DNA from 2 places in the Chryseobacterium phocaeense genome. Region 2 is predicted to be linked to the other one. Evidence: riboswitches for the same ligand, from Rfam matches in the RefSeq annotation. Region 2 holds a riboswitch; the other holds the start of a gene.
The links. Region 2 has a riboswitch for thiamine pyrophosphate ahead of thiM (hydroxyethylthiazole kinase). Riboswitches for the same ligand answer to the same signal wherever they lie in the genome.

Region 1: it holds a riboswitch for thiamine pyrophosphate, as region 2 does, so the genes downstream of both, thiS (sulfur carrier protein ThiS) here and thiM (hydroxyethylthiazole kinase) in region 2, are expected to answer to the same signal.

Annotation. Positions count from the first base shown of each region.
Region 1 covers NZ_LT827014.1:115,949-132,002, reverse strand. The annotation lists gene ccoN (cytochrome-c oxidase, cbb3-type subunit I) at 1-483, opposite strand, end outside; gene ccoS (cbb3-type cytochrome oxidase assembly protein CcoS) at 489-716, opposite strand; gene B7E04_RS02060 (heavy metal translocating P-type ATPase) at 826-3,204, opposite strand; gene B7E04_RS02055 (Crp/Fnr family transcriptional regulator) at 3,294-4,007, shown strand; gene panB (3-methyl-2-oxobutanoate hydroxymethyltransferase) at 4,071-4,886, shown strand; gene B7E04_RS02045 (hypothetical protein) at 4,890-5,210, shown strand; gene B7E04_RS02040 (RluA family pseudouridine synthase) at 5,214-5,891, shown strand; gene B7E04_RS02035 (Ig-like domain-containing protein) at 6,144-8,204, shown strand; TPP riboswitch at 8,298-8,395, shown strand; gene thiS (sulfur carrier protein ThiS) at 8,455-8,661, shown strand; gene thiC (phosphomethylpyrimidine synthase ThiC) at 8,687-10,498, shown strand; gene B7E04_RS02020 (thiamine phosphate synthase) at 10,495-11,097, shown strand; gene thiE (thiamine phosphate synthase) at 11,147-11,761, shown strand; gene B7E04_RS02010 (thiazole synthase) at 11,758-12,534, shown strand; gene thiH (2-iminoacetate synthase ThiH) at 12,550-13,668, shown strand; gene B7E04_RS02000 (HesA/MoeB/ThiF family protein) at 13,769-14,479, shown strand; gene B7E04_RS01995 (outer membrane beta-barrel protein) at 14,677-16,054, opposite strand, start outside.
Region 2 covers NZ_LT827015.1:315,870-331,923, forward strand. The annotation lists gene B7E04_RS08325 (M16 family metallopeptidase) at 1-2,008, opposite strand, end outside; gene B7E04_RS08330 (M16 family metallopeptidase) at 2,063-3,376, opposite strand; gene B7E04_RS08335 (ATP-dependent helicase) at 3,649-5,979, shown strand; gene B7E04_RS08340 (TonB-dependent receptor plug domain-containing protein) at 6,385-9,111, shown strand; gene tenA (thiaminase II) at 9,413-10,063, opposite strand; gene thiD (bifunctional hydroxymethylpyrimidine kinase/phosphomethylpyrimidine kinase) at 10,050-10,883, opposite strand; gene thiE (thiamine phosphate synthase) at 10,880-11,515, opposite strand; gene thiM (hydroxyethylthiazole kinase) at 11,512-12,309, opposite strand; TPP riboswitch at 12,369-12,461, opposite strand; gene B7E04_RS08365 (carbon starvation CstA family protein) at 12,516-14,357, opposite strand; gene B7E04_RS08370 (alpha/beta hydrolase) at 14,556-15,575, opposite strand; gene B7E04_RS08375 (DUF3037 domain-containing protein) at 15,599-15,982, opposite strand; gene B7E04_RS08380 (HipA family kinase) at 15,969-16,054, opposite strand, start outside.

The DNA.
Region 1 (16,054 bases), on a different contig from region 2:
AATCCATGAGAAAGCAATCAATATGTCGATCGGCCACTCGTGTTCAGCATATTCTTTTGAGGTATTGATCCCCATAAAGAACGTAACGAACGTAGCAACGATCATAAACTGCCAGGTCCAGAAATGTAACCATGACAAAGTATCACTGTACATTCTTGTTTTTAATAATCTCTGTAACGAGTAATAAATACCGGTATAAACGATATTACATACAAATGCAAAGATCACGGTATTGGTATGAAGCATTCTGATTCTACCAAAACCAAATGCACCATGAGTGTTTATTAACCCCTGAATATTGCCTGATGCAAGGCTATTGATGGTTGTATCATCTGTACCGAATAAAAATTCCGGCAATTCCGGGTAAAAAAGCATTAATGCCGCCGTAAGCCCGAACGTAAATCCTATAAGACCGAAAACTAAGGTCGCATAAAGGAACGCACGGACAATACTGTTGTCATAACTAAACTTTTGTGTTTCCATATCAACTATTCACTTTTTTCTTCAATTTTATTATTCTCTCCTATTTTTTTATCGTCTTTATCTTTGTCGCCGTTTTCCTCCTTTTCTTTGATTTCTCCATTATCAAAAAGGATTCTGACAGCCGGAGATTCATCATCTTCAAACTGTCCTTTTCGGGCATACACTATAAATACGACCAAGAAAATCGCAGCTAAAGAAACACTGCAGAGGATCATTAAATATAGAATATCCATTGGACAACAAAATTAACCTATTTTCGGGGTTCAAATTTAGTGAAAAATAATGACATTCATCACGAAATGCCGATTTCAGCTAATTTAAAATCAGTCTAAATAAGGGCCTCTACGCCTGTTTTTTGAAATATTTACGGCCTAAAATCCAGGTGGAAAGTGTAGTGAATGTAACTACTGTGATGGAACTGATTGGCATGATGATTGCTGCGAAGAGCGGGTGCATATGACCTGTAACTGCGTAACTTAAACCAACGATATTGTAGAGAAAACTGATTATGAATGTCATTTTTACAATGGTAATGGAGCCTTTGCAGACATTCAGGTAGTTGTCCAGGGTTACCACTTTATCCCCATTCATAATTACATCGGAAGAAGGTGTAAAACTGTTCGTATCATCAGCAATGGCGATCCCTACATTACTTTGTTTGAGAGCGCCTGCATCATTCAGTCCGTCGCCAAGCATAGCCACTTTCATGTGCTGATCCTGAAGGTTTTTGATGTAATTAAGCTTGTCTTCCGGGCTCTGGTTAAAGGCCAGTCCTTTGTAGTTCGGAATAAGCTCTTTAAGCTGGTTTTCTTCAGAAGAATTATCTCCGCTCAGGATGAATATTTTGTAATTGATAAGCTTGGTAAATAGTTCCTTTAATTTCGGGCGGTATTCATTTTTAAAGATGAATTTTCCTAAGAATTCTCCGTTTTTGCTGATGTAAACCGCTGTCTCTAGATTTTTCGGTTCCTGGTCATTGTAACGGGCAGAACCGATCTTATAGACACTTCCTCTTACGCTTGCCTCATATCCTTTTCCAGAGATTTCACGGAAGTTTTCTACCGGGAAATAACCATCATTAACCTCTATGAATTCATAAAGAGATTTGGAGAGCGGGTGATTGGAATTTTTTAATAAAGTCTTAATATTCAGTTGATCGGATTCGTTTATTTCAGCGCCTTCATATCGGATATTTGATTTTTTTCTGTGCGTAATGGTCCCTGTTTTATCAAAAACAATCGTATCCAGTTTTGCGATTTTCTCAATCGTCAAAGTATCTTTTACGTAAAACTTGTTACGGCCTAAGATCCTCATGATGTGCCCGAATGTAAACGGAGCAGATAAGGCCAGCGCACATGGACAGGCAATGATTAGAATCGCTGATATCACCTGGAACATAATATTCAGGTCAATAAATGCCCAATAGGTGCCGGCAACTGCCGCAATGCCTAAGATGATGAATGTGAAATACTTGCTGACGTTATTGGTGAGTGTGTCTAGCCCGGTCTCATGCTTTTTGAAAGCCTCCTTATTCCAAAGCTGGGTCAGGTAACTTTGGTCGACATCTTTGATCACTTCAAGCTCCAGTGAAGAACCAATTTGTTTTCCTCCGGCAAATATCTTGTCGCCAGGCTGTTTGCTGATGCTTTCGCTTTCTCCTGTGATAAAACTGTTGTCGATATTTCCTTGCCCGTTGATCAGAATGGCATCCACCGGAATAATTTCCTGATTTCTTACCAGAATCCGGTCACCCACTTTAATTTCAGAAAGAAGAATGTTATCCTGTTTCCCCTCAAAATCTACTTTGGTTACCGCAATAGGGTAGAATGATTTATAGTCCCTGTCGTAAGATAAGGCACTGTAAGTTCTTTTCTGGAAGATTTTCCCCATCAGCATAAAGAACAGCAGTCCGCAAAGGGTGTCAAAATATCCGGGGCCGTAATCGGTGACCACTTCGTAAATACTTCGTCCGAAGAGAACAAGAATTCCCAGAACAATAGGAACGTCAATGTTGACAATTTTGTTCTTTAAACCGTACCATGCAGATTTATAATAATCCGAAGCGGAATAAAATACAACCGGACATGCCAGCAGGAACATCAGGGTTCTGAAAAGGCCTTTGTAATGCTCCATCCAGTAATCTTCGCCGCCCACATATTCCGGGAAGGCAAGGAACATTCCGTTTCCGAACGCAAAGCCTGCAATCGCAAATTTGATCAGAAGAGATTTGTCCAAGTGATCAACATTTTTATCGGCAGTTTCCAGACTGATAACAGGTTTGTACCCAAGATTTGTAAGAAAGTTAGCTAGTTCGCTTAATTTGAGATCATTATGATTGAAGGAGATCTGTAAGGTCTTTCTGGTGAAATTAACCTGAGAGTAGTGGATGTGCTCATTCAGGGTATGCAGGCTTTCTAAAAGCCAGATGCATGACGAACAGTGAATTACAGGGATTTTGAATGTGACAAGGCTGGTGCTTCCTTCGGAGAAATCGGTGATTTTTTCAAAGATCTCCGGTGTATCAAGATATTCAAACTGTGAAGAGCCTTCCTCACTGGGACGGATTCCCGCTCTTTTGTTAAGCTCGTAGAAGTTAGTTAAATTATTGATATTCAGAATTTCGTATACAGACTTGCAGCCGTTGCAGCAGAAAGTCTTTTCATCAAACAAAATTCGCTCCTTTTCTATACCTTGACCACAATGAAAACAGTTCTCGCTCACCACCATAAAATATTGAACTACAAAATTATAACAATTTTTTTTGTTTATCGTGTTAAAAAGTTCTATTTTTGTGATAAATGTCATATAAAATGTCGCAGGAACAACAGATTGCAATTGAAGAGAGGTTCGCCAGAGTTTTTAATGATAAATCATTTAAGGAAAGACTTTCTAGCACTGATTTTGAAAAATATATTAACAGCAAGAAAAAATTAAGTTTTCAAAAGCATGACACCATTTTCGAGGACGGAGAAACACCAAAAGGAGTGTATGTTCTGGAAAAAGGTGCTGCCAAACTTTCCAAGTCCGGAGCTTTTGGAAAAGACCAGATCTTAAGATTTATCAAAGAAGGGGATATTATCGGCTATCGTTCATTACTTTGCGGGGAAAATTTCCAGGCAAAGGCTGAGGCTATGACGGACATTGAATGCATTTTCCTTCCGGCAGACGTTTTCATGTACCTTCTGGAAGTAGATCCGCAGCTTTCTTTTGCCATGCTTCAGAAGATTTCTTACGAATTGGGAGAATCATCCAATACCATCACATTCCTTGCCCAGAAAACAGTAAGAGAAAGACTTGCTGAAATCCTGATTCTTCTGGAACAGAAATTAGGTGTAGATCCTGAAGGATTTATTAAAATTTCGCTTACCCGGGAAGAGATTGCCAACATCATTGGTACCGCCACAGAAAGTGCCATCCGTTTGATCTCTGAATTCAAACAGGACTGTCTCATAGAAGTAGACGGGAGAAATATCAAAATCCTGAACCACGACAAACTGATGAAACTAGGTCACGTAGTTTTATAACAATCATACAAAAATTCAAGTCGGCGCAAGCCGACTTTTTAACTTTTAAAAAATAGATACATTATGTCTGTTCACTCTGAAATTAAAAAAGTTACCACAGAAACCTTGCGTAAAATGAAATTCGACAAGGAGAAAATAACAATGCTTACTGCCTATGATTATACCACGGCAAAAATGGTGGATGCAGGCGGAGTTGATGCCGTTTTGATCGGTGATTCCGCAGCCAATGTTATGGCTGGTTTTGAAACGACACTGCCTATCACTCTGGATCAGATGATCTATCATTCCCAGAGCGTAGTTAGGGGGACAGACAGAGCACTTGTGGTAGCGGATCTTCCTTTCGGGACCTATCAGAGTAATCCGGAAAAAGCCCTGGAGTCTGCAGTGAGAATGATGAAAGAAGGAGGGGTCCATGCCGTAAAAATTGAAGGAGGAAAAGAGATTTCAAAATCTATTAAAAAAATCATCAACGCGGGTATTCCGGTAATGGGACACCTGGGATTGACACCACAATCGATTTATAAATTCGGAACCTATAAAGTAAGAGCAAAAGATGAAGCGGAAGCAGAAAAATTAATTTCTGATGCCCAGCTTTTGGAAGAATTAGGATGTTTTGCGGTAGTTTTAGAGAAAATTCCTGCTGATCTGGCTAAAAAAGTATCCGAAAGCATTTCTATTCCTACGATTGGAATTGGCGCAGGCCCTGACTGTGACGGACAGGTTCTTGTATACCACGATATGGTTGGGATGAACAAAGGTTTCAGCCCAAAATTCCTGAGAAGATATCTTGATCTGTACACGGAGATTACCGGAGCGGTAGCCCAGTACGTAAAAGATGTGAAAAACGTGGAATTCCCTAACGAAAATGAAAGCTACTAATTGATGCAGAACCAACAATCTATTCAGGGTATTTTATCTATTGCGGCACTGGTTTGTCTCGCGGCCGGGTGGTTCAGTTTATTTTCTCCGGAAATCAATCAGTTGCTTTCCAGAAAGGTTTTTTATGTGCTGATCGGAGCTAGTTTTTTAGTACAGGCACCCACATTGCCTAATAAAAATTTCATGTATGCCATGTATGCGGCAGCTCTGGTCTGCATCGTAGGAGCATTTTTGCCGGAAGGTTCTAAACTTTCGATGATTAAAACCATTGGTCTTCTTGGAGGAATTATCATTTCGTTCACCAACAGGCCAAGACGTTCATAAAACATGGAAGAGCAGATTGTATATGAAGATAACCATCTTTTGGTCGTCAATAAAAAGGTAGGACAGCTTGTTCAGGGTGATAAAACCGGGGACGAATCTCTGCTGGAATCCATTAAGAATTTTATTAAAAAAAGAGATGCCAAACCGGGGAATGTTTTTCTCGGTCTGGTTCACCGTATAGACCGCCCGACTTCGGGTCTGGTGATTTATGCCAAGACTTCCAAAGCGCTTTCCCGACTTACGCAGATGGTGAAAAACAGGGAAGTTAAAAAAACATACTGGGCGGTTGTAGGAAAAGAAATGATCCCACAGAGCCAGAGGCTTGTTCATTATCTGAAAAAGAACGAAAAAAATAATAAGGCAATTGTGTTCCCGAAAGCAACAGAAGGAGCGAAAGAAGCTATTTTAACGTATCATGTGATCAAAACCCTGGATAATTATATGCTTCTTGAAATTGATCTGGAAACAGGAAGGCATCATCAGATCCGTGCCCAGTTGTCAAAGAGCGGCGTTCCTATAAAGGGTGATCTGAAGTATGGCGCTCCACGCTCCAATCCGGATGGAGGAATCAATCTTCATGCAAGAAAACTCGAATTTATTCATCCTGTTACTAAAGAAAATATTGAAATCATAGCCCAGGTACCGCAGAATGATGCAGTCTGGAGAGCTTGTGAAGAATAAGATTTCAGAAAATCTAAAACTCTATTATTAAGTTTTTAAATCAGAAAATATAGAAACCATCTCACTTTTGAGGTGGTTTTCTTGTTTGAACAGGGTTTTTAAAAAGAATATTTTGTATTTATTTCATGATTATAGGAAATAATTAATTTATTTTATTTGTATTTATTATAAATTTTTCGTTAAAATTTATTTTTTAATAAATTATTTGTAAAAATTCATAAATTGGTGGTAATCTAAATTCCCTATTCAATTATGAAACATTTTTACAAAATTTTCTCCGGCAACGGAAAGAAAAAGTATCTGCAGACCATTCTTGGTTTTGCAGTATTTGCCAGCGTCACTACTGCTCGGGGTCAGGTAAGTGCATATAGCTTTACCCAGGCCGCAGGAACCTACAATTCAATATCGGGAACGGTGCTGGGCGCAGCGACGGGTAATACTTCGGCAACAAACCTTAACAGCAATGTGTATCCGGTGACCCTTCCATTCGATTTTGTGTTTAACGGAACCGCGTACAATTCATTGAACGTATCCTCGAATGGGTTTGTAACTTTTGGTGCCACTACTCCAAGTACCACTACAACCACACCCATTTCAAGCACCACAGCTTATGATGGTGCCATTTCTGTCTTTGGCCGGGACATCAGCAGTGTCTTTGATGTAGGTGGGGCTACAGGTGATATCAGCTGGGAAACCACCGGTATTGCTCCCAACCGTGAAGCTGTAATCCAATGGAAAAATTTCAGACCTAACAGCAGCACTTCTACTACTGCGGCCTATGCTTTTTCATTCCAGATCCGTTTACACGAAACCTCGAATGCCATTCAGATGGTCTATAATAGCGGAGCTTATTTAGCGGGAAGTACCGCAGTTTCAGGCACTGCTCAGATAGGCCTGAGAGGGGCTGCAGCAACTGATTATAATACCCGTCTCAATGCCACAACCCTGGAGTTTGTAAATTCTACGCCAGGGATTGCAAACAGCAGTACGCAGGCCTTTAATACAACCAATGCCGTTCCGGGAATGCCAACAGCGGGATTAACCTATATCTGGACTCCACCTACATGTTATGCACCATCCGGACTTACCGGAGGTACAACAACCAATAACAGTGCTGCCATTTCCTGGACGGCATCGCCATCATCACCAGCCGGATACGATATTTACTACAGTACCATAAATACGCCTCCAGCCTCTTCCACGGCACCTACAACTCCTAATGTGCCCGGAACTTCAGCGTCAATAGGACCGCTGGCTCCTTCAACCTCATATTATGTTTGGATCAGATCCAATTGCGGAAGTGGAGATACCAGCATATGGTCTCTCCAGCCGGTGCAGGTGGTAACCCAATGCCTGCCTCCGTCAGTTTTAACATCTTCAGGAGCTACGGTTTGTCCTAATCAATCAGCAACACTTTCTGCCACAGCAGATGCCGGAGCAACTATCACCTGGTACGATGCTTCAACTGGAGGAAATGCAGTGGGAACCGGACCAAGCTTTACTACTCCTGTCTTAACCACTACAACCCCGTATTACGTAGCTGCTTCAACCGGAACAACATCTGCGACCGGACTGACTAATGCGACCTCTACATCAGGATATACTTTAGATGCAGGGCTGCTTTTTGATGTGTTTACTACAACTACCATTGACGGGGTCTATGTATACCCAATAGGTACCGGTGCAGGAACGGTAGAAATTGCCCTGCAGAATGGAAATGTATCTCCGGCTGTCACCTTACAAACGATTACCGTAAACCTGACAGGTTCTGCTGCTCCGTACGTGAAAACATATGTTCCTTTGAATTTCACTGTTCCGCCGGGAAGTAAGTATAAATTAATGATGCTGACCAGAGCCGGAGGGGTAAGCGGTCTGATAAGAGAATCCGGGAACAGCTGGGGCAGCTATCCGTTTACAGTTCCGGGAGCATTGTCTATCACTGATGGAAACCTGACAGCAAACTCACCTTCAACATCGTATTATTATTTCTACGACTGGCAGATCAGCAGCAAATGTGAAAGCGCTAGAACTACGGTTACGGCCACGGTAGATAATGGCTGTTTAAGTACTTCCGAAGTAGGAGCCAGAGAGAAGATGAAAATATATCCTAATCCATTTAAAGATATTATTACAATTACCGATATTGAAAAAGTAAAATCAATCCAGGTCTTTGACAGTGCAGGACGAATGATAAAAACAATTGACAAGCCGTCCACAGAGATCTATCTGGGAGATCTGAAATCCGGTCTGTACATTCTTTATTTAACGATGAAAGACGGAAGTCTGACTCATGTGAAAGCAATTAAAAAATAAAATATTAAAATAAAAATAAAAGCCCTGGGTTCAAAGCTCAGGGTTTTGTTTTGAAACTTAATTTTGCCCGGTCTGAAAAAATGTCTAACTTCGTCCCGACTTTAGGGGTGTCTGTAAACATACAGACTGAGACTTTACCCTTTGAACCTGATCTGGATTATACCAGCGTAGGGAAAAGCAGATGACTTTTGCTGTACATTCCATTGTACAATAAGAGCCATTCCTAAAGTGTATATAAAAACAATTAGGAATGGAACTTACAATCAACCACACCACGAAAACATTTGAAGTACTTCCCGGAAACCTGGAAGCCCTTTTGGCTGTTGAAATACCCGGAAAGAAAAAAGGGATTGCGGTAGCCCTCAACAACCGAATTATTCCCCTGTCCGCCTGGGCAGACACACTTCTTAAAGACAAAGACTCAGTTTTAATCATTACTGCCACTCAGGGCGGATAATACCCATTTAATACAACAAAAATTTATGGTTCATTCAATCACCTGTTCGCCATTTCCGAACGCACGAAAAATTTATATTGAAGGAAAAATTCATCCGGTCAGTGTAGCAATGCGTGAAATTCAACTAAGTCCCACAAAATTGACCAACGGAACTTTAGAAGATAATCCACCGGTAACCATTTATGATACCTCAGGGCCTTATACGGATGAAAATGCCTCCATCGATATCATGAAGGGACTTCCCAGAATCAGGGAACAATGGATATTGGGCAGAAAAGATGTGGATATTCTCGCAGGGATCACCTCCGAATACGGAAAAGCCCGTCTGGCGGATGCCCGTCTTGATGAACTGCGTTTTGCATACGATCACAAACCTAAAGTTGCTAAAGAAGATCATGAAATCACCCAGCTTTATTACGCGAAGCAAGGGATCATTACCCATGAAATGGAATATGTGGCGATCAGGGAAAACCAAAGGATCGAGCAGCTGGAAAAAGCTTCACCGGAAATGATTGTACAGCATCCCGGAAACAGTTTCGGAGCCAATACCCCTAAAAATAAGATCACCCCGGAATTTGTAAGGGATGAAATTGCAGCAGGAAGAGCAATCATTCCCAACAATATCAATCATCCAGAGAGTGAGCCGATGATCATCGGCCGTAATTTTCTCGTTAAAATCAATGCCAATATAGGAAACAGCGCCGTTTCATCCAGCATTGAAGAAGAGGTGGAAAAAGCAGTCTGGGCCTGCCGTTGGGGAGCAGATACCATCATGGACCTTTCCACCGGAAAAAATATTCACGAAACCAGGGAATGGATCATCAGAAACAGTCCGGTTCCTATTGGGACTGTTCCTATTTATCAGGCTCTGGAAAAAGTAAAAGGTGTTCCCGAAGATCTTACCTGGGAAGTATTTAAAGATACCCTGATTGAGCAGGCAGAACAGGGCGTATCTTACTTTACGATCCATGCCGGGGTTTTATTGAGATATATTCACCTTACAGCCAAAAGAGTAACAGGAATTGTTTCCAGAGGAGGTTCTATTATGGCTAAATGGTGTCTCTATCATCACAAAGAAAATTTTCTGTATACCCATTTTGAAGAGATTTGTGAGGTCATGAAAAAATATGATGTCGCTTTCTCACTGGGAGACGGTCTGCGTCCCGGATCCATTGCTGATGCCAATGATGCCGCCCAGTTTGCAGAACTTGAAACTTTGGGTGAGCTGACGAAAATTGCATGGAAACATAATGTACAGGTGATGATCGAGGGTCCGGGCCACGTTCCGATGCATATGATCAAGGAAAATATGGATAAGCAGCTGGAGGTATGTCATGAAGCGCCATTTTATACCTTAGGTCCTTTGACGACAGATATTGCACCGGGATATGACCATATCACTTCCGGAATCGGAGCTGCAATGATCGGATGGTTCGGATGTGCCATGCTATGTTATGTTACACCTAAGGAACATTTGGGGCTTCCGAACAAAGAAGATGTTAAGGTTGGGGTCATTACGTGCAAATTGGCTGCCCACGCCGCAGATCTGGCAAAAGGTCATCCGGGAGCACAATACAGGGATAATGCATTAAGTAAAGCCAGATTCGAATTCAGATGGGAAGACCAGTTCAACCTTTCACTGGATCCGGACACGGCCAGAGCCTATCACGATGAAACGCTGCCGGCAGAAGGAGCTAAAATTGCCCATTTCTGCTCCATGTGCGGACCAAAATTCTGTTCGATGAAAATCACCCAGGAAATCAGGCATTCCGCAGAGAAAGGAATGCTCGATAAATCCCAGGAATTTATTGAAAAAGGAAAAGAGATTTATATATGATCCTAGTGATCACACCCGAAAAAATAGTTCAGAACGAAACACGGATTATCAACGGGATGTTTTGTGAAGGACTGGATCTTTTGCATATCAGAAAACCAATGCTGAGCCGTGAAGAAATGGAAAATTTTCTTCTGCATATTGATGAAAGGTTTTATCCGCAGCTGGTACTGCACGGATATTATGATTTAGGAAAGGATTTTTCTATTTCCAGGTTCCATTTCAGGGAAGCTGACCGGAGCAACGGAATAGATCGGCCGTATAGAAGAAAATACATTATTTCAACTTCTGTTCATGACATTGAAACCTTTAATGCATTGGAGCAATGCTGGGAATATGCCTTCATAAGTCCCGTTTTTCCAAGTATCTCCAAAAAAGGATATGGTGAGGATTCAAATATATTGCAGGAGATGAGCAAGAGAACGAATGATCATGTACGATTAATTGCATTGGGAGGCATTAATGAAAAAAATATCTGTAATGTATTTGAAAGCGAAGCAGATGGTGCTGCCCTGCTGGGTGCGGTCTGGGAAAGTAAACAGCCTTTGGATACATTCAAAAAATGCAGACAGAATATCCTGAAAAAAAAGAATTATACATAAAGAAATTTTTTAAATGCCCTTCTTAATTGGGTTTTCATTCAGTTTAATCATGGAAAAATTACAATATATCTCTCAGGGACTGACCAAAACTGAGCAGGAATATAATATCAGGAAGGCTTTGGATCATGGCATACAATGGGTACAGGTACGCTGGAAAAACGCAGATGAAACTGAATTTTTCCGGCTCTGCGAAATTTCGAAGAAACTTTGTTCAGAGTATCAGGCGGTCTGCATTATTAATGACCATGTGGATATTGCAAAAGATATAGATGCAGGCGGGGTTCATTTGGGATTGAAAGATCTGTCCATAGATATTGCCCGGCATATTTTAGGTCAGAATAAAATCATTGGCGGAACAGCCAATACCATTTCAGATGTTCTTCAGAGGATGAATGAACCGTGTGATTATATCGGTTTGGGACCGTTAAGATTCACGGCAACAAAAGAGCAGCTGAGCCCGGTGTTAGGATTTGATGGCTACAGGAATATTGTGAAGCACTTAGAAGATAATTCAAGAGCTATCCCCAAAATATATGCCATCGGTGGGGTAGTGCTTCAGGATATTGAGCTTCTGCAGAAGATCGGAATATACGGTGTTGCGGTTTCAGGAGAGATCACGGGCCAGCCGCAAGTAATCAGTGAATTTAAAAAAGCAATGATATGAATAATCAGAAATTAATAATAGCAGACAGAATATTTAATTCAAGACTCTTCCTGGGAACCGGAAAATTCGGAAACCTGCAGGAAATGGCGGCTTCTGTCATCGCTTCAGGAACCGATATGGTAACCATGGCGCTGAAAAGAATAGATTCCGGAGCAGCAGAAGACGGGTTACTGGATTCATTAAAGGAAACCAATGTCCATCTTCTTCCCAATACTTCAGGAGCAAGAACAGCGAAAGAAGCGGTGTTGGCAGCGCAGCTGGCGAGAGAAGCCCTGGAAACCAACTGGGTGAAACTGGAGATCCATCCGGATCCGAAATACCTTCTCCCGGATCCCGTCGAAACCCTGTATGCCACAGAAGAGCTGGCTAAGCTTGGATTTATCGTCATGCCGTATATCCATGCCGATCCGGTCCTTTGCAAACGCCTTGAAGATGCCGGAACAGCTGTGGTCATGCCTTTGGGAGCACCAATTGGTACGAATAAAGGATTGAGAACACTGGATTTCCTGGAAATTATCATCAGCCAGAGTAACGTCCCGGTTGTTGTGGATGCGGGAATCGGGGCACCGTCAGATGCCGCAAAAGCAATGGAAATGGGGGCGGATGCTGTTCTTGTCAATACCGCAATAGCAGTCGCGCAAAATCCGGTGAATATGGCGCTGGCCTTTAAAGAAGGGGTGATTGCCGGAAGAAGAGCTTACGAATCAGGCTTGGGAGCTATAGCAGATCATGCCGAAGCTTCAAGCCCGCTGACCTCATTTCTGTTTGAATAATATTGAGTAAAAATAATGAACAACTTTAAAGATGTTTTTGAACACTATCAGTGGGATGAAATCAAAGAAAGGTTGCGGAAAGTGACGCATTCCGACGTTCAGAACAGCCTCCGGAAAAAAAATAAAACCTTGAATGACTTCCTGAATCTGCTTTCCCCGGCAGCAGCTGTGGAGCTGGAACTGATGGCCAAAATGACCCGCCAGCTGACCCAGAAACGGTTTGGAAAAACCATTCAGCTGTATGCGCCGATGTATCTGAGCAATGAGTGCCAGAATATCTGTACCTACTGCGGCTTCAGCCTTGATAATAACGTTCGGAGGAAAACCCTCTCCGATACAGAACTGATGATTGAGGCGTCCGTTTTAAAATCCATGGAGGTGAATCATGTGTTGCTGGTAAGCGGAGAAGCCAATAAAACGGTGGGGATTTCTTACTTTCTGAATGCTGTCCGTTTGTTAAGGCCTCATTTTGCCAATATTTCAATTGAAGTGCAGCCTCTGTCGGAAGAAGAATATTTGCAGCTGCATCACGCAGGTGTTTATTCTGTTCTGGTGTATCAGGAAACCTATCATCAGGAAGTGTATAAAGAATATCATCCCAAAGGAAAAAAATCAAATTTCCATTTCAGGATGGATACCCCGGACAGAATCGGGAGAGCCGGAATCCATAAAATAGGATTAGGGGTTTTGCTCGGACTGGAAGACTGGCGGGTAGACAGCTTTTTTAATGCCCTTCACATCGATTATCTTCAGAAACAATACTGGAAAAGCAGATTTTCAGTCTCATTTCCAAGGCTGAGACCGGCGGAAGGCATCATTGAGCCTAATTTCATCATGGAAGATAAAGACCTGCTCCAGCTGATCTGTGCCTACAGGATCTGGAATGAAGATCTGGAAATTTCAATATCCACAAGGGAAAACGAAAAATTCAGGGACCATATCATATCCCTTGGGGCTACGGCCATGAGTGCAGCTTCAAAAACAAATCCCGGAGGGTATGCGGTAGATGTTGAATCTCTGGAACAGTTCGAAACCAGTGATGAACGGACCATGGAAGAAGTGAAAACCAGCATCAGGAAAGCCGGTTATGATCCGGTGATGAAAGACTGGGACCCGGCATACAGCGGAATTTAAACCAATAAGAAGAATCAATAGATTTTTAAATCTTAAAGCAGAGCTCATCTTAATATTCTTAAACCCTTAAAAAATCTTAACGGTTCAAAATAATTATGAAATGAATAAAGAAGATACTTTTGCCAGATACAGCCGCCAGATTTTCATAGAAGAGATCGGCTTGGAAGGCCAGCGGAAAATTATAAATTCCAAAGTTCTTGTCATTGGGGCAGGAGGTTTGGGAAGTCCCGTTATTCAGTACCTTGCAGCAGCCGGGGTTGGAAACCTGGGAGTCGCCGATTTTGATGAGGTGGAAGTTCATAACCTGAACCGCCAGATTATTCACAACGAAAATACAGTCGGGATTTCAAAGATAAAGAGTGCACAGCTCTTTGTAAATACATTAAATCATCAGGTGAAATTTACAGGAATTGCTGAGAAAATTGATCCTTCTAATGCAGAAAAAATTCTTTCATCATACGATATTATTGTGGATGGATCTGATAATTTTACCACAAGATACCTGATTAATGATACCTGTGTCAAACTCGGAAAACCCTTAGTCTACGGAAGCATTTTAGGTTTTTCCGGACAAACAGCTGTTTTCAACCATAATGAAAGTAAAAATCTCAGAGATCTTTTCCCGGAACCGCCTGTTGATGAGTATATACCCGACTGCGACAGCCTGGGAGTTTTAGGAGCACTGCCAGGCATTGTAGGTAGCATGATGGCCATGCAGACCTTAAAAATCATAACGGATCTTCCGGTGAGCGTAAACCAGTTGACATTGGTAGATGTGATGAACTGGAGATTTCAGACGGTAGACTTTTGATGTAAATATCATTACGCTCGCAGATAAAGCAGATGTCAAAGATCTTTATTTGAAGGTTATAATATTCAATAGAAACGGGCTTTAGCCCGTTTTACTGTTTAAAATACAGTCCAATTAGCTTTAGCCAAAACTTATTGTGTATCAAAAAAACAGGCGGTAAAATTTTTTACCGCCTGTCTAATTGTATTAAAGAAGAATTATTGTGGACTCTGCATCACACCAGAATCTTCCTTCTTGGTCTGGTTCAGGATGTTCGGATCCTCTTTGGCCAGTTTATTTTTGGTCGGAATTTTATAATTAATTGAAATTCCGAAGTTTCTCGTATCGTATTTACTTCTGATTCTTACGGCTTCCCCTTCAGGCGGATTAGAATACACCTGCATCACCTGTCCGTTGAATATATCATTCGCGAAAACAGAAACAGTAAGACGGTTGTTCATGAACTTTTTCGTCAGCGTGATATCCAGATTATTGTTGAAAGGCTTATCCGCTGTAAAGTAGAAATAACCTGCTTTTGGAGTCAGGTAGCTGTAATTCGCTGTCAGCTTAATGTCTTTAGGTAAAAGAAGCTGCGTCATCACATTGAAAATCCAAAACCCTTTGTTGTTTAAATTATCAATTTCATGCTTCTGGTAGCCTGCATACAGATACATGAAATTAATTTTGTCCGGATTAAAATCAAATTTCATGATCTCGCTCATCGGTTTGCTGAAAATCATAAACGGAACCGGAAGACCTACATTAAAATTGTGAATTCTCATATTCGAAATATTCACCTGTCTGTTGAAAAGGTTCTTGCCGTTTTTCATGATGATCTGGGCTACCTGGTCTTTTGCAGAACTTACGCTGTAGCCGATGAAGGCATAATCAAAAGCGGAAACCTTCAATTCATAATTATCAAAGATAGTAGGTTGAAGATCCGGATTACCCGTAACTTCCGTGTTCGGACCTGCGAACACCACATTATTCGGGTTCAGGGCGGAAATACTCGGCAGGTTGATCTTCTTGTTGTAATTCGCAGCAACATATACCTGATTCATCAGATTATACTGTACACTTGCATTAGGGAAAAGCTTGAATCGGTTAAATTTCGTAAGGTCTCTTTCTAAAATGGCTCCGTCTTTTTCCACTCTTGTAATCCCTGAAATATCATAATTTTCTGCACGCGCCCCTAAGATAAAGTCAAATTTCTTCAGCTTGGCCTGGAATTCAAGATAAGTGGAAGCTGTCTGTCTCTGGTACTCCAGATTGGTCAGTCCCTTGCTTTCCGTATCATAGTCCTGTCTCTCATACAGTCCACCCGCACTTACTTTTCCTCCGTCCAGAAGTTTAATAGGCTGTGAATAATCTACCTTGAAATTAGCAATGCCCATATCCGATTCATTATCCAGAACATTGTTTGCCCCCGGATTACGGAAAAACTGCCAGTTATCCGTAAAATTTCCTTCCTGGAAGAAATTGTCCTGTGCGAATTTAGAAGTAGACTTCGTATATCCGAACTGGAAATCCAGTTTTTGAGATTTGTCGCTGAAACGCTTCTGATAGGTAACTACTGCTTCCTGTCTCAGGTTATTG
Region 2 (16,054 bases):
ATGATTTTACAGTCATCGTCATGTCCATACCCATTTGGTTTACCGTGATGGTAAATGGCATTTTTACTCCGCTCACATCCTTATAATTGGAGAACGTGGTAGGAATAGTTACTTCCTGTCCCTGCATTTTTTCAGTTTTGGTTTCTCCTGTTTTAAGACCTGTAGCTACGCTGTAATAGTAAGTGATACCATCTCCTTTAACAGCATAAGAATCTTCACCACCGATTTTTTCAATGCCGGCTACCTTGTATTCTGAAGATTTTGCAAAGCCAAGTTCATCAAAAAGCTCTGTGTTTTTCTGCTGCTCAGCAATCTCTTCTGCTGCCATAGGAACTTTTTGTCCGGACTGCTCAGAGTATCCTGTTTTACCATCAAATACCTGCTTCTGAACCACCTGTCCCATAACAGTAACAATGTTTAATTCTTTTCCGCCTTGTGCTCTTACGGTTTTAAAATCAATATTCTGTCCCTGCATAGACATGGAAGCGTTCATCGTGTAGGAAGAAATCTTGGCAAGATTAGCCTTTCCTCCGATGGCGTTGATGTATTTATCAACAATAGAAGCTACAGTTACTGCAGCGTCCACTTTTTGTACCGTCGGTTTTGCTACCGGATTAGCCTCCTTGTCATAATATTTTACAGGATATCCTAACTTTTCAAGTCCTTCAGAAATGTCAGAAGCTTTACCGGCGATAAAAATTCTGCTTTGGTTAGGAAGAATGTTCGCTTTTACAGCATTCGAAATATCCGCAGCCGTTACCTTATCAATTGATTTCAGATAGTTGGTATAAAAATCAGAAGGTAAATCCTGAACTTTTTGGTTTAAAGCAAATTTTGCGATGGTTTCCGGTTTTTCAAGGGACATGATGAAAGAACCTTTCAGTTTTGCTTTGGCATTGGCCAGTTCTTCAGGTTTTACCGTAGAAATAGCATTCAGTTCATTCATGAATTCCTTAACAGCTTTGTCTGTCACCTCGTTTCTTACGCTGGCGTCAGCTGAGAAATCAGAAGAATATTTATCGGCATTGATGTTGGAATAGGCTCCGTATGTAAATCCGTTTTTCTCACGAAGATTCATGAAAAGTCTGGCTTCACCACCTCCCCCAAGGATGTAGTTGGCCATTACTGCTGCGAAGTAGTTCGGATCCTTCATCTTAAGGTTGTTCAGGTTGTTCACAGAAACCACAGACTGCACTGCAGAAGGAACATCAACCACGTTGATCTCTGTTTTCGCAAGATTGGAAGCCGGCTCCAGAGCAGTTACAGGTGTATTGGCTTTTTTCCAGCCGCTGAATGCTTTTTCAACCAAAGATTTAACCTGGTCAAATTTCACATCACCAACAATTACCAGATAGGCATTATCAGGAGCGTAATATTTTTTGTATACATTTTGTACATCTGCTAATTGAATCTTGCTGATCGTAGCTTCTGTTTCAAATTCACCTCTGGAAGTATTCTTACCGTACATTAGTGCATTGGAAACTCTTGAAGCAATAGAAGACGCGTTTTTCTCATCTGCTTTTAATCCTTCCAGCGCTCTTTCTTTTGAGTTCTGGATTTCTTCAGCAGAGAATTTAGGATTGATAATGGCATCGGCCATCAGCCCCAGTACTTCAGGGAAATATTTCGAAAGGGAATTCGCAAAAGCACCGTTGGAAGAAAAGTTCAGGCTTGCTCCCAGATAATCTACTTTTTTGTTAAAATCCTCTTTGCTTAAGTTCGTGGTACCGTTTTCAAACTGTTCAGCCATGATAGAGCTTACTCCCGTTACATTTCCTTCAAGGAAAGGAGCTCTGTCCATAGAAAGTGTAGTGTTTACTCTTGGCAGTTTATTGTTTTCCACCACCATTACCGTAAGGCCGTTGCTCAGCTGGAACGTTTTTGGTTTTGCAATGTTGATAGAAGGGGTAGGTCCCGGTTTCGGCATTGCGTTAAGGTCTGTTTTTTGTGCTGAAACCGTTCCTGCGAATAAAAACGCTGCAGCTATATATGTTAATTGCTTTTTCATTTGTAAAAATTTAATTTTTAATAATCATATTTTAAACCTGAAAGTTTTAAATGATTACTTTTTTTCAGGAACGTAATTGATAATTACCCTTTGATTAGAGTTCAGATATTTCTTCGCTGCGTTCTGCAGATCCTGTCTTGTGATGGATCTGTAGATGTCAATTTCCTTATTGATCAAATTGGTATCTCCCATCAATACGTGGTTGGTTGCCAGTGAAGCGGCAATTCCCTGAATACTTGAGTTGGCATTTACAAACTGATTCTCATACTGGTTCTGAAGCTTCTGATAGTCTTCTTCAGAAATCAGGCCTGTCTGAAGTTTTTTGATTTCAGCATCAATGTCAGACTGTAAAGTCTGTTTGGTAGTCTGTCCCATCGGGATCGCGAAAAATGCGAAAATACTGTAATCCTCAAGACCCTGGTTGAAAGCCTGTACGGCAAGCGCTTTTTTATCCTGATCTACCAGTTTTTTGTATAGAACGGAAGATTTACCGTTGCTCAGGTAAGAAGAAAGCATATCAAGAACATATGCATCTTTTTCCTTGTTGGCCGGAGTTCTGTATGCGAAAATATATGCAGGAAGCTGGATATTAGGGTCTGTAGCCGTTACTTCTTTTTCCTGGGTGATAGGCGCATCTTTAGGGAAATCTTTAGGGTAAAGTGTTCCTTTTGGAATAGCTCCGTAATATTCGTTGATCCATTTCTTGGTCTGCTCAGGCTTGATATCTCCCGCAACCACTAATGTAGCATTGTTCGGAACATAGAATTTTTTATAGAAAGCCTGGAACTCATCCAGTTTTGCAGAGTTCAGATCTTCCATAGACCCAATGGTAGGCCAGTTATACGGGTGATTCGTAAATAAATTTTTCTGAATCGTCGGGAAAAGATTTCCATAAGGCTGGTTGTCCATTCTTAATCTTTTCTCTTCTTTTACAACCTCTCTCTGCGTGTCTACTCCCACCTGGTTGATCACGGCATGACGCATTCTTTCAGCTTCCATCCAAAGTCCAAGCTGCTCGTTGTTGGATGGGAAAGTTTCGTAGTAATACGTTCTGTCATTCGTTGTGTTGGCATTGTTTTGTCCTCCGTTTGAAGAAACTATTTTGAACCATTCGCCTCTTTTGATGTTCGGAGTTCCTTCAAAAAGAAGGTGCTCAAAGAAGTGGGCGAAACCTGTTCTTCCTTTTACTTCATCCTTCGCACCTACGTGGTACATTACCCCTGTAGTGACTACCGGTGCAGAATTGTCCTGATGAAGAATTACGTGAAGGCCGTTTGGCAGGTCATACTCTTCGAATTTAATTTGCTGTGCATTCAGTACCATTCCGAAGAAAGATGCGGCTGCAACAGAAAGAAGTCGCTTTTTCATAAAGTAGAAATTGTTTTGCACCAATTAGTAGGAAAAGTAGAGTAATTGTTACATTTCTACAGATATTTTTTTTAATTTTTTTGTTATTCTTAGAAGATGATTAATTATTCATGAAAATTTGCCATTCTGGTTTTTCTTTTTCTTTTCAGATCATTCAATCAGGATTTCCCTTACGCAATAGAACTTTCTGTCTTTTACCATCTCAAAATTAAACTCATAATTTGAATTGTCCTTTGAATACATTAATTTTGTGTTCCCAAATTTTTTGCAGCATGGATTATCTGAAAGGACTCAATGAATCACAATATGAAGCCGTTACCTCACTACAGGGACCTCTGATGGTTCTGGCAGGTGCCGGTTCCGGAAAAACACGTGTGCTTACCATGCGTATTGCCCACCTGATCCACAACGGAGTGGATCCTTTCAATATCCTGGCATTAACCTTTACAAACAAAGCGGCGCGTGAAATGAAGGAACGTATCGCGAAAGTAGTGGGAGACAGCAATGCAAGAAGCTTATGGATGGGAACTTTTCACTCGGTTTTTGCAAGAATCCTGAGAATTGAAGGCCATTATCTTGGATATCCTTCCAATTTTACGATCTACGACCAGCAGGATGCCCTGAATGTCATCAGAAAAGTAATTAAGGATATGAATATTGATGCCGATCTTTATAAACCTAAAAAAGTTCAGGCCAGAATTTCTACCTACAAAAACAACCTGATCACGGTAAAAGCGTATTTTAACAATCCGGAGCTGATGGAGGCCGATGAAAAAGCGAATATGAAATTCATCGGGAAGATCTACCAGAAATATGTGGAGGAATGCTTCAAAAACGGCGCGATGGATTTTGATGATCTCCTGCTGAAAACCAACGAACTGCTGACCCGTTTTCCGGAAGTATTGGCCAAATACCAGGACAGGTTCAGATACATCATGGTGGATGAGTACCAGGATACGAACCATTCCCAGTACCTTATTGTAAAGGCACTCGCTTCAAAATTCGAGAATATATGCGTAGTAGGGGATGATGCCCAGTCCATTTATTCCTTCCGTGGTGCCAATATTTATAACATCCTGAACTTTAAAAAAGATTATCCTGATGCCCTAACTGTTTCCCTGGAACAGAATTACCGTTCCACACAGAATATCGTAAACGCTGCGAACGTTGTTATTGCAAAAAACCTGCAGCAGTTTAAAAAGAACGTATTCAGTGATAATGAAGAGGGAGATAAGATCAAAATATACCGTTCCCTTTCCGATGCGGATGAAGCGAATTTCGTAGCCGGAAATATCTGGGAACTCAGAAATACAGATCAGAGAAAATACAGCGATTTCGCAATTTTATACAGGACAAACTCGCAGACCAGGGCATTTGAAGATGCGCTGAGACGTAAAAATATCCCATACAAGGTCTACGGGGGACTTTCTTTCTATCAGAGAAAGGAGGTAAAAGACCTCATTGCTTATCTGCGTCTTTTGGTCAATGAAAATGATTCTGAAGCGCTGATGAGAATTATCAATTATCCGGCAAGAGGAATTGGCGATACCACACAGAACAAACTGATTGTTTTTGCAGATGCACAAAACATTTCTGTTTCAAAAGTACTGGATAACCTGCCGATGTATGCTCCTCAGTTAGGGCTGAACAATGGTGTTCTCAACAAACTGAATGACTTCTGGTCCATGATCAAAGCTTTTCAGGTGCTGCTGAAAACAGATACAGCGTACAGTGTGGCGATGGAAGTGGCCAAACGCAGCGGACTGATCAAATTCTTAAAGGACGACCAGACGCCGGAAGGGATTTCCCGTGTGGAAAACGTACAGGAATTAATGAACTCCATGCAGGGGTTCATCGAAGAGCAGATGCAGCTGGAAGACGGAGACCCGAGCCTTCCGAATTTCCTGGAGAATATTGCCCTTTCTGCAGATACCCAGGATAAGAATACGGATGAAGATATGGTTTCTCTGATGACCATTCACCTTTCTAAAGGGTTGGAATTTCCTGTAGTTCATCTTGTGGGGCTTGAAGAAAACCTGTTTCCGAGTTTTATGAGCTCTGCCACCAGAGAAGACCTGGAAGAAGAGAGACGTTTATTTTATGTGGCCCTTACAAGAGCGGAAAAGAAAGTGTTTTTCTCTTATGCGGTTTCCCGTTTCCAATGGGGGAAAATTACCGATGCTGAACCTTCAAGGTTCCTGAGCGAAATAGATGAGGAGTACATTGAATTCTTAAATCCTGCCCTGGAAAAAAGATTCATCAATAATGCGGGAATCAAATCCAATATTTTTGATGATCATCCTTCCGAGCAGCGCTCATTTAAAAAAGTGGAAAAGAAAACCATAGAAAGAGGAGAGAGCTCCAAACCGGCACCGGAGGCCAGAAAACTGAAACCGGTGAGTACTGCAAAAATTATCAATCCAAGCGGTGCTTCTTCTCAGGATATCGAAGTGGGAGATAAAGTAAGACATGACCGTTTCGGAATCGGGGAAGTTTCTTTCCTGGATGGAACGGATCCACAGAACATCAAAGCAAAAGTGATCTTCGTTCATGAAGGGGAGAAAAACCTGATCTTAAAATACGCCAAGCTTACAAAAATATAGCGGTTATTTTTTCAGCAGCAAACTGACAGTGAAAATTCAAAACGGATTCCGATGGATTCCGTTTTTTTATTGGATTTTTTTAATCGCAAAGAAAAACAAAGAATTTATTTTCTTAATGGTATTTAAAGTTAAACAAAGGCGTAAACTTATTAAAAGTAAAACAATCCCGTCCGGTTTGTTTGTATTTCAAAAATAAGCGAAGCGGCTTTGTTTTTCTTTTGAAAGGTATGCTTTTCATCACTTTTGTTTGTCATTGCGATAAAGTAATTTCAGCTATTAGTTTATCCCAGGATAGAAGAAAACTATTATGTCCTTTTATAAAACAAAAGTCTACTTTTTTTGTAGACTAATAATTTTGTTTTACATTTGCCACTTCAAAAAAACATAAACTATAAATTGAAGGGTATGAAAAATAAAAATACTATTGTATCTGCTTCCGTACTGTTTTTCCTCGGAACTTATGCTTTCGGGCAGGAGAAACCAAAGGACAGTGTAAAGACCAATACCGTGGAAGAAGTGGTTGTACTGGGGTCCAGAGGCGGCGCGAGATCAAAAACAGACAGTCCGGTTCCCGTGGATGTCTTCAATATAAAAGAAACATCCGTGGTGCTTCCGCAGTCAAGCATCGGGCAGATTTTAAATGCGGTGGCTCCCTCGTTCACGTCTACTATCCAGACCAATTCGGATGGTACGGATCACCTGGATCCTGCTCAGCTGAGAGGTTTGGGCCCGGATCAGGTTCTGGTGTTGGTGAATGGAAAGAGAAGACATACTTCAGCGCTGGTCAATGTGAATGGTACACCGGGAAGAGGAACCGTAGGAACGGATTTAAATTCTATTCCCTCATTTGCATTAAACAGGATTGAAGTGCTGCGTGACGGGGCTTCAGCTCAATACGGATCGGATGCTATTGCCGGAGTGATCAACCTTGAATTGAAAAGAGATACCGGAAAACTGACCGGGCAGGTAAGTTACGGAGGAAATTTAACCCCAGCAGCCAATGACCATACCGGAAATTTCGACGGACAGAATATTCAGGTTGACCTTAACTATGGTAATAAAATAGGTAGCAAAGGCGGTTTTTATAATATTACGTGGTCCTCACAGTTCAGAAACCCGACTTCCCGGGCCGGAGCTGAAAGCGGAGCCATCTATAATGCGTACAATGCTATTGAAAGACGTGCCCTGAACGATGGAGTCAATCTGTCTTCATTGTTTACCAATATCAATAACGTCCCGAATTCCCAGCAGCTAATCAATTATATTCATCAATATGCCCAGGGTGTCAATTATTTTTCCCAGGATCTTCAAAATAAGATTCAAAATGCCAATACCATCACTGCACTTCAAGGCCTGCTAAAAGGAGATTTTACAGACCAGGAACTGGCCTACAGAGGACTGGATCGGAAAGATTTCAATATGCAGGTGGGTCAATCGAAACTGAACAACCACCAGCTTTTCGCCAATATTGAGGTTCCTTTGAATGATGACTGGAAAGTTTATTCGTTTGGCGGCTACAGTTTCAGGCATGGAAGTTCGGGAGGGTTTTACAGGAAACCGAATCAGAGCCGGACCTTTACAGGGCTGTATTCAGACGGATATCTGCCTCAGATCGGGACGGATATTCAGGATTTGTCGCTTTCAGCGGGAATTAAAGGAAATTGGGAAGGATGGCATATTGATTTGAGCAATACATTCGGACAGAATTCATTTACCTATAATATAAGGAACACAGGAAATACATCGTTGCGGTTTGCTTCTCCCGATGAATTTGATGCTGGGGGCCTAAGGTTTTCCCAGAACACCATCAACCTTGATTTTTCCAAAAAATATGACGTCTGGAGTGGAATTAATGTAGCCTTCGGAGCCGAGCACCGGTATGAAAACTTTAAAATAACCCAAGGTGATGAAGCGTCCTATACAACTTACGATGCGGCAGGAAATGTCTGGAATAATACCAGCCCGAGAGCTACTGATTTCTTTGGAAACGCACTTCCGGGAGGTTCTCAGGTGTTCGGGGGATTTAAACCGGTCAACGCAATTGATAAGAACAGACAGGCAGTGGCAGCTTATGCGGATGTGGAATTTAATTTCACCAACTGGTTACTGGTAGATGCTGCAGCGAGGTATGAGAATTATTCAGATTTTGGATCAACATTTAATTATAAGTTGGCGTCAAGGATTAAAGTGGCTCCTGATTTTAATATAAGATTAGCCGGCTCTACCGGATTCAGGGCACCTTCCATTCACCAGATCTATTACAATGTGACTTCTACACTGTTTACCAACAGTCAGCTGCTGGAGGTAGGAACATTCAGCAATGATTCAAAGATCGCAGAACAGCTCGGGATGCCAAAACTGAAACAGGAAACCTCTAAATCGGCAAGCGTTGGATTTACCTACAGGATTCCTTCTACAGGACTGACTTTCACGGCAGACGGTTATTTTACAAAAATCAACAACAGGATTATTCTTACAGACCAGTTCTTAAGGGCTGATGTACCCGCCGGAGCGCAAATTGCCTTTGATGACCAGAACGTAAATGCCGCACAGTTTTTTACCAATGCCATTGATACTGAAACAAAAGGGATAGATCTAGTGATCTCTCATAATGCCAGATTTTCCGGGTTAAAGCTGGAAAATAGTTTTGCGGCCAATATCAGTGAGACCAGAAAAGTGGGGGATGTCCATTCCTCAGGACTGCTTCAGTCTCCTAATCTTGAAAAGATCTATTTTTCAGAAAAGTCGAGAGTGTATCTTGAAGAGGCCGTTCCAAGAGTAAAAGCAAGCTTATCCCATACGCTTTCCTGGAAAAATGCAAGCGTTTATCTGAGAAATACCTATTTCGGAAAGGTGACGGGTGCGGATATTATTGATGCCAACGGTGATGGAATTACAGAATTCAACGAGCATCAGCAGATCGGGGACAAGATCATTACAGATCTTTCTCTGGCTTATCAGTTTACAAAAAATGTCGGGTTTACTCTGGGAGTCAACAACCTGTTTGATATCTATCCGGATAAAAACCTGACGGCCTCTACCAACAATGACCAGTTTATTTATTCCCGCTCTACTTCCCAGTTTGGGCAGAACGGGAGGTATGTGTTCACAAGGCTTAATTTTAATTTTTAAATGATAAGTTGGAACATCGCAAAGACGCAAGATATTCTAATATTATGTGGTCAAGGCGCAAAGATTTTATCTCCGATAAAATTGAGAACCGTTAAAATCTATCCATTCAACCTTGCTGAAAATCTTTGATTTTCTTGCGCCTTAACCACAGTCGCACTGTAAAAACTTTGCGCCCTTGCGTTTACCAAAAAAGTTTAATATGCATAGGACAAAAGATATTGTGTTGCTTTTAAACTAAAAAGTTTCAATAAAAACTATATTAAAAAGCGGATTCTACCTTGAATCCGCTTTTATTTTTTTACTATTTCCAGGTTTTAAGTTCATACGCTGCCTCCCAGAAATGGAATTCCATCCTCGAAGACATGATAAAAGCTTCCGTCATCTTTTTCCTGTTTTCCTCTGTACTGTTTTCGGCTAACCGGTTACAGATCGCAATGGCCTGGTCTACAGCAGCGGAAAACTCATCCCCGCCATACGTTTCAATCCACTTTTGATAAGGATTATTAACAGAATTCTGATGTTTGTAAATATAGTCACCAACTTCTCTGTAAATCCAGAAACAGGGCAGGACTGCTGCCACGGCAATTTCTACTGATTCAAAAGCGGCGGTGCTTCTCAGGAAATGAATATAGTGATGGCATGCAGGTTGCAAAACGCCTTTATCCGTTACTCCAAAATCAACGAAATAGGATTCATGCAGAGCATTTTCCACTACAATCGCGTTTTCAGCAAAGCGCATAAAGGCCAGTACATCGGGAAGATTCTGGATTTTTGAAGCGATCAGGGATAAAGTTCTCCCGAAATGTTCAAGATATAAAGAATCCTGGGCCATATAAAATCGGAATTTATCCCCAGGTAAAGTTCCTTCTGATAATTCTTTGATAAAGGGCATGTCCAGGATGGACTCATAACTTTGTTCTATAGCTTTCCAGGTGTATTCAGACCATTTCATTTTTAATAAGTTTTTGAGGATTGAAAAAGTGATTCAGCGGACCGTTTCCAAGACCGGTTTGTACATCTTTACCGTTTTCTATGGCTTGATAGACGTAATCCTGTCCAAGAGCAACAGATTCATATAAAGTTTTACCCCGGGCCAGATAAGCTGCAATGGCAGAAGAAAGCGTGCAGCCTGAACCATGGGTATTATTTGTATTAAATTTTACAGTTTCAAAAGAATGGTCATTCCCATGCTCATCATGAAATAAAGAAGTAATGGTTGAGGTTTCCTGGTGTCCGCCTTTAAGAAGTATGCTTTTACAGCCCAGCTTTTTTATTTCTTTTCCTGCAGTGTAAAGGTCTTCCAGGGTTTCTACTTTCATTTTTGCTAAAATAGAGGCCTCGTCCATATTTGGGGTAATGACATCGGCAATCGGGAAAAGCTTTTCTGTGATGGCAATTATCGTATCTTCCTCAATCAGCCGGTGGCCGCTGGTCGCAACCATGACAGGATCAAAAACAATCGGGATTTTTTTATATTTTCCCAATGTTGATACAATGGTTTCAACAAGCTGTGGGGTATGAACCATCCCGATTTTTATAGCATCGGGAAAAATATCATCCAGAATCGCTTCAATCTGATCGGCTACAGCTTCTACAGGAATTGGATAAATTTTCCGTACTCCCTGCGTATTCTGTACCGGTAGCGCCGTTAATACCGAAGTTGAAAAACATCCAAGGGCAGAAGCCGTTTTTATATCAGCCTGGATCCCTGCGCCACCGCTTCCGTCGAATCCTGCAATGGTGAGTACTGACGGATATCTGTATTTTTTCATTTTAAAATTTTATTTTTTAGTTCATAGGCTGCCTTTTGAGGATCAGCAGCATTACAGATCGCAGAAACTACAGCGATGCAATCTGCACCGGCGTTAATCACCTCTCTGGCATTCCCGTGATGAATATTGCCGATAGCAACTAAAGGCTTTTCCGTAAGCTTTCTGATGGTTGCAATCCCATCAAGTCCCCATTCAGTTATGGTATCTGTTTTCGTATCGGTTCTGAATACGGGACTTATTCCAAGATAATCGGAAACCGCCGTCTGTTCATTGTCGAGCTGGGACAGGTATTCAATAGAGTAGCCGATAATTTTTTCACGGAAAATAAGCTGCTGTCTGAGATCAACAGGAGCGGCATCACTATTGCCCACATGGATACCGGCAGCGTTTACCTGTTCCGCAACTGATATATTATCGTTGATGATGATGGGAACTGAATATTGATCTGTGATTTCTTTCAGCTGCCTGGCTTTTGTAAGAAAAGAAGCAGTATCCGTATTTTTTTCCCTGAGCTGAATGACATCCACTCCGCCAAGAATGGCCTGCTCGGCAACGTGCAGAAAATTTCTTCCCTTGCAGTCGGCTTCAGAAATCACCAGATAGAGCTGATAAGGAAAAGGATGTAAAGTCATTTCAACTCTATTTTTAAGCGGTTGAAAAATTCCTGCTCAGTCATTGTATATAAGCGGTCAATCAGATTGACCTGAAGGCTTCCAGGTCCCTTACTTTCTTCTGCGGCCAGCTCACCGGCAATACCTATTAAAGCCATGGCAGCAGCTACAGCAGATACTTTATCTTCTGTAATTCCTATAAATGCACCGGTTAAAGCCGTCGCAGAACATCCAAGACCGGTTACTCTTGTCATCAGCGGATGTCCGTTTCTGATAAAAATTTCCTTTTGATCTGCTAAAATAATATCGGTCTCGCCGGAAATGCAGACAATTGTTTTGTACTGTTCCACAAGACTGCGCGCTGCGTCTACAGCTTCGTTACTTTGTGCAGTGCTGTCTACTCCTTTTGTAACGGTGGTATTGGCTTTGACTAATGCGATAATTTCTGAAGCATTGCCTCTGATGACGGTGGGCTGGTATTGCAGCAGTTGATTTAAAACCTGATCCCTGAATGAAGTGGCTCCGGCTCCCACAGGATCCAAAACCCAGGGTTTTCCAGTAGAATGGGCAGTTTCAGCTGCCATGACCATAGATTCCGACCAGTATTCATCAAGGGTACCAATATTAACAACCACTGAATGGGCAATGCCGATCATTTCCTGAATTTCAGATTTTGCGTGCGCCATGATAGGTGAGGCTCCTGCAGCCAGAAGGGCATTGGCCGTATTGTTCATCACTACATAATTGGTAATGTTATGAACCAGAGGAGATTGTTGTCTGACGAGCTGTACCAGTTCCCAAAGAATTTTTTCCATTGTTATCATTTAAATAAAAATAGCTTCAGGAAAAATCCAAACAAAAAGTACACTGTCAACAATGTAATTTTGCTTTTTCCTACGTCGGTGTAAGCCGTATCAGGTTCAAAGGGACTCTCTCAATTCTTTTCAGAATACCCCTAAAGCAAAACAAATGTATAAAAATTATCAGAGCAGGCAAAGATTCACAAAACATTTATAGGTTTCTATCTTTCTACAAGCTCTTTAACAGGCTCCCCGTAATAATCCGTCACTGTGGTTTTGATTTTCAGAAGCTGATACCATTTGATAAAAGCTCCAAAGAAAACAATCAGCATCAGGACTATGGCTGTTACTGCTAAAGCCGCCAATAAATACTGCTCTTTGGGAAGATAGATTGCGGTAACCTGAATATAGCCTGCCCAGAACGTAATTCCGGCCATAAAAACTCCCGGAATTGCCGAGCATAATGCATATTTTCCCCTGTTCATCCGGATCAGCATCGTTGTACATACGATCAGTCCACAGGCTGCGAGGAGCTGGTTACTGATCCCGAATAACGGCCAGATGCTGCTTACATTTCCTGTAAACACCAGATATCCCCAGGCAAAAGTAAACAGGAGGCTGCTGATAATAATTCCCGGAATCCAGTTCTTATCATTGAATTTCGGGATCACGGAACCCAGCATTTCCTGTAAAAAGAAACGACCCACTCTTGTTCCCGCATCAATAGCAGTAAGAATAAATACCGCTTCGAACATGATCGCGAAATTATACCAATACGCAGTCAGCTGGTCCATATACGGGATTTTATTGAAAATATGAGCCATTCCAACGGCCAGAGACACCGCTCCACCAGTTCTTCCGTGAAGTTCGATGCCTATTTTTTGTGAATAATAATCAATGTCTACCCCATGAAGGGAAGGATGGGCGGCCAGAAAAGCATCATAGGATTCTTTTGGGGTATTGATCGCAAAATAATCTCCAGGCATTAGAGTACAGGCCGCAATCAGGGCCATTAAAGCCACAAAACCTTCCACCAGCATTGCTCCGTAGCCTACAAAAAGGATTTCTTTTTCTTTGTTAAGCATCTTAGGGGTTGTTCCCGTTGCAATCACGGCATGGAAACCGGAAATAGCACCACATGCGATCACAATGAAAATAAAAGGAAGCACAGGTCCCCCGATAACAGGCCCGCCACCGTTCACAAACTCCGTAAGGGCCGGCATCTGAATGGTAGGGTGGATCACAATAACCCCTACAGCAAGCATGATGATGGTTCCTATTTTAAGATACGTTGAAAGGTAGTCTCTCGGCACTAATAGAAGCCATACCGGAAGTACGGAAGCCAGAAAACCATATAACGGTATTGCGATGGAAATGGTTTTAATGTCCCATGTAAAAAGATTGTTCATGGTTTCGTTCTGCATCAGGCTGTGTCCGCCGATAATTCCGGCCACTAAAAGAATACCGCCCAGGATGCTGGCAAAAAGGACGCTGTTTTTTCGGTATCTCATAATCAAGCCCATAATTACTGCAATGGGCATTGTAATGACTACGGTGAAAAGAGACCATGAAGCTTCATGCATCGCATTGATGCAGGCCAGTGACAGACCGGCCAATGTAAGAATGAGGATAAACAGAATGGCAAACCCGGCAACAGTTCCGGTGGTTTTTCCTATTTCTTTAGAGGCAATGGTAGCAAGACTCTGACCTTTATGCCTTACAGAAGCAAATAAGACAACCATATCATGTACACCCCCGCCGAGCACACAGCCGATCAGGATCCATAAAGCACCCGGTAAATAACCGAACTGAGCTGCCAGCACAGGCCCTACCAGAGGTCCGGCAGCGGCTATAGCGGCAAAGTGGTGGCCGAAAAGAACATTTTTATTGGTGGCTACATAGTCTTTACCATCAGCAAATTCTACGGCCGGTGTAGTATTTTTATCATTAAGCCTTAATACTCTATTAGCAATAAAAATCCCGTAAAAACGATACGCGATCGCAAAGATCAGTAGGGATACAAAGATCAGGGTAAGGGCATTGGTGTTATTTAGAAAATCCATATCATCGGTTTTTTAAGCGTGAATAATTAAAAATATCGGATGTTTTGTTAAGAATAATTTAAACAAAAGCCAAGTTAATTATTTTAGACATAAAAATTGATGAAATGTATATCAATTTAGCAATTTTATACAGGTGCGTATTTTAGTTTCCTGATTTTTAGTTATTTATTGACTTGTTTTGCAGGGACTTGTATATTGCTATTTCCTTTGAGAAACGATAAAATCCACCATCTGACCAATAAGCTGGTCCATGTATACTTTATCTGTTGTTTTGAAACCATGAATACCATCTTCAACGATGATCAGACTGGTTTGAATATTATTTCTTTTCAGCTTCCGATGGAGTTTCTTAGATTGCTTCATCGGCATTATTTTATCCTTATTTCCCTGGACAATCAGAGTGGGAACGCCTGCTGCAACATAAGTAACCGGAGAAATGGTCTTGAAATATTCTACAACCTTAGTTTTATCTTTTTTAATATCGTAACCGGACAATCCCCGAACAAGGTCTGTCCTGAGATCCACAATTTTTTTAGCTGCCAGTCCGAAAAAGAAGACAGGAACTTTTCCCAGCCTTGTGTGCAATAACTGATTCATATCCGCCGGGCCATAATGATCTACCACATAATTTACTTTCGCTGAATAATTGGCAAGCTCAGGATTTCCCGGAAATTCGGTATCCGGTGTATAAGCGGCAAGCATAGAGAGGTGTGCACCTGAAGAAGCTCCGAAGAACCCGATATTATCAGGATCAAAATGATACTGTGCTGCATTTTTTCTTACCCACCTTACTGCATCTTTGGTGTCCTCCAAAGGAAGTGGAAAATGGGTACTGTCATTCAGAAGGGTATAGTCAATGCTTACTACAGCGTATTTTTTTTCCAGAAGTTTAGAGATAAATGTTTCAATATAGCTGCCTTCCGGAATCATTTTATCTCCTTTTACCCAGGCACCTCCGTGTACATAGATGACCACCGGAATTTTTTCGGTCTCCACATTTTTAGGAATGTAAATATCCAGCGCCAGTGGATTTCCTATTGTGTTGGTTTTGTAGATGACCTCTTCAGAAACCGTTGAGATTTCGGGTAGAAGGCTGCTTTTCTTTGGAGCAGTCTCCAGTTGGTTTTGTGCATTGCTTAAACTGAATGAGGCTAAGGCGAAAACAAAAAACAGGTTTATAAAAAACCTGTAGACTGATATGTTCGTTGATAATTTCATAAGATACTTTTTGTGGTGTAGTGTTATACCACTAACTCCTCAAAAAGTTTACCAAAGGTCTTTTCCAGATCCTGGGTTTTTCCCGGATGAGGTCGTGAAGTCTGAACAGAAGAGCTTCTTACAGCTGTCAGCCAGCGGAAACGTTCGGGGATATCCATCAGGGCAACCGGGCCTCCGTCTTTGTCACCGTTGGCGATTTTCTGGAAGCTTTCGAGATTCTGCAGAACATCTTCAAAATCCATTTTACTGTCCATCAGTTTGAATTTATCAGGACACAAGTGAAATTCCATGCGGATGAATTTCTCTTTTTTGGAAAACATCACAAGACCGATATTGAAGAATTCTTCTCTTTCAACTTTCGGTACCAAGCGGATAACCGCGTATTCGTATATTTTATTTTCTAGCATTCTGGGCTTCATTTACAAATATTTGGGAATTTTCTAATCTCGTTTTCAAAAACTGAAAATAGATCTCTCGGA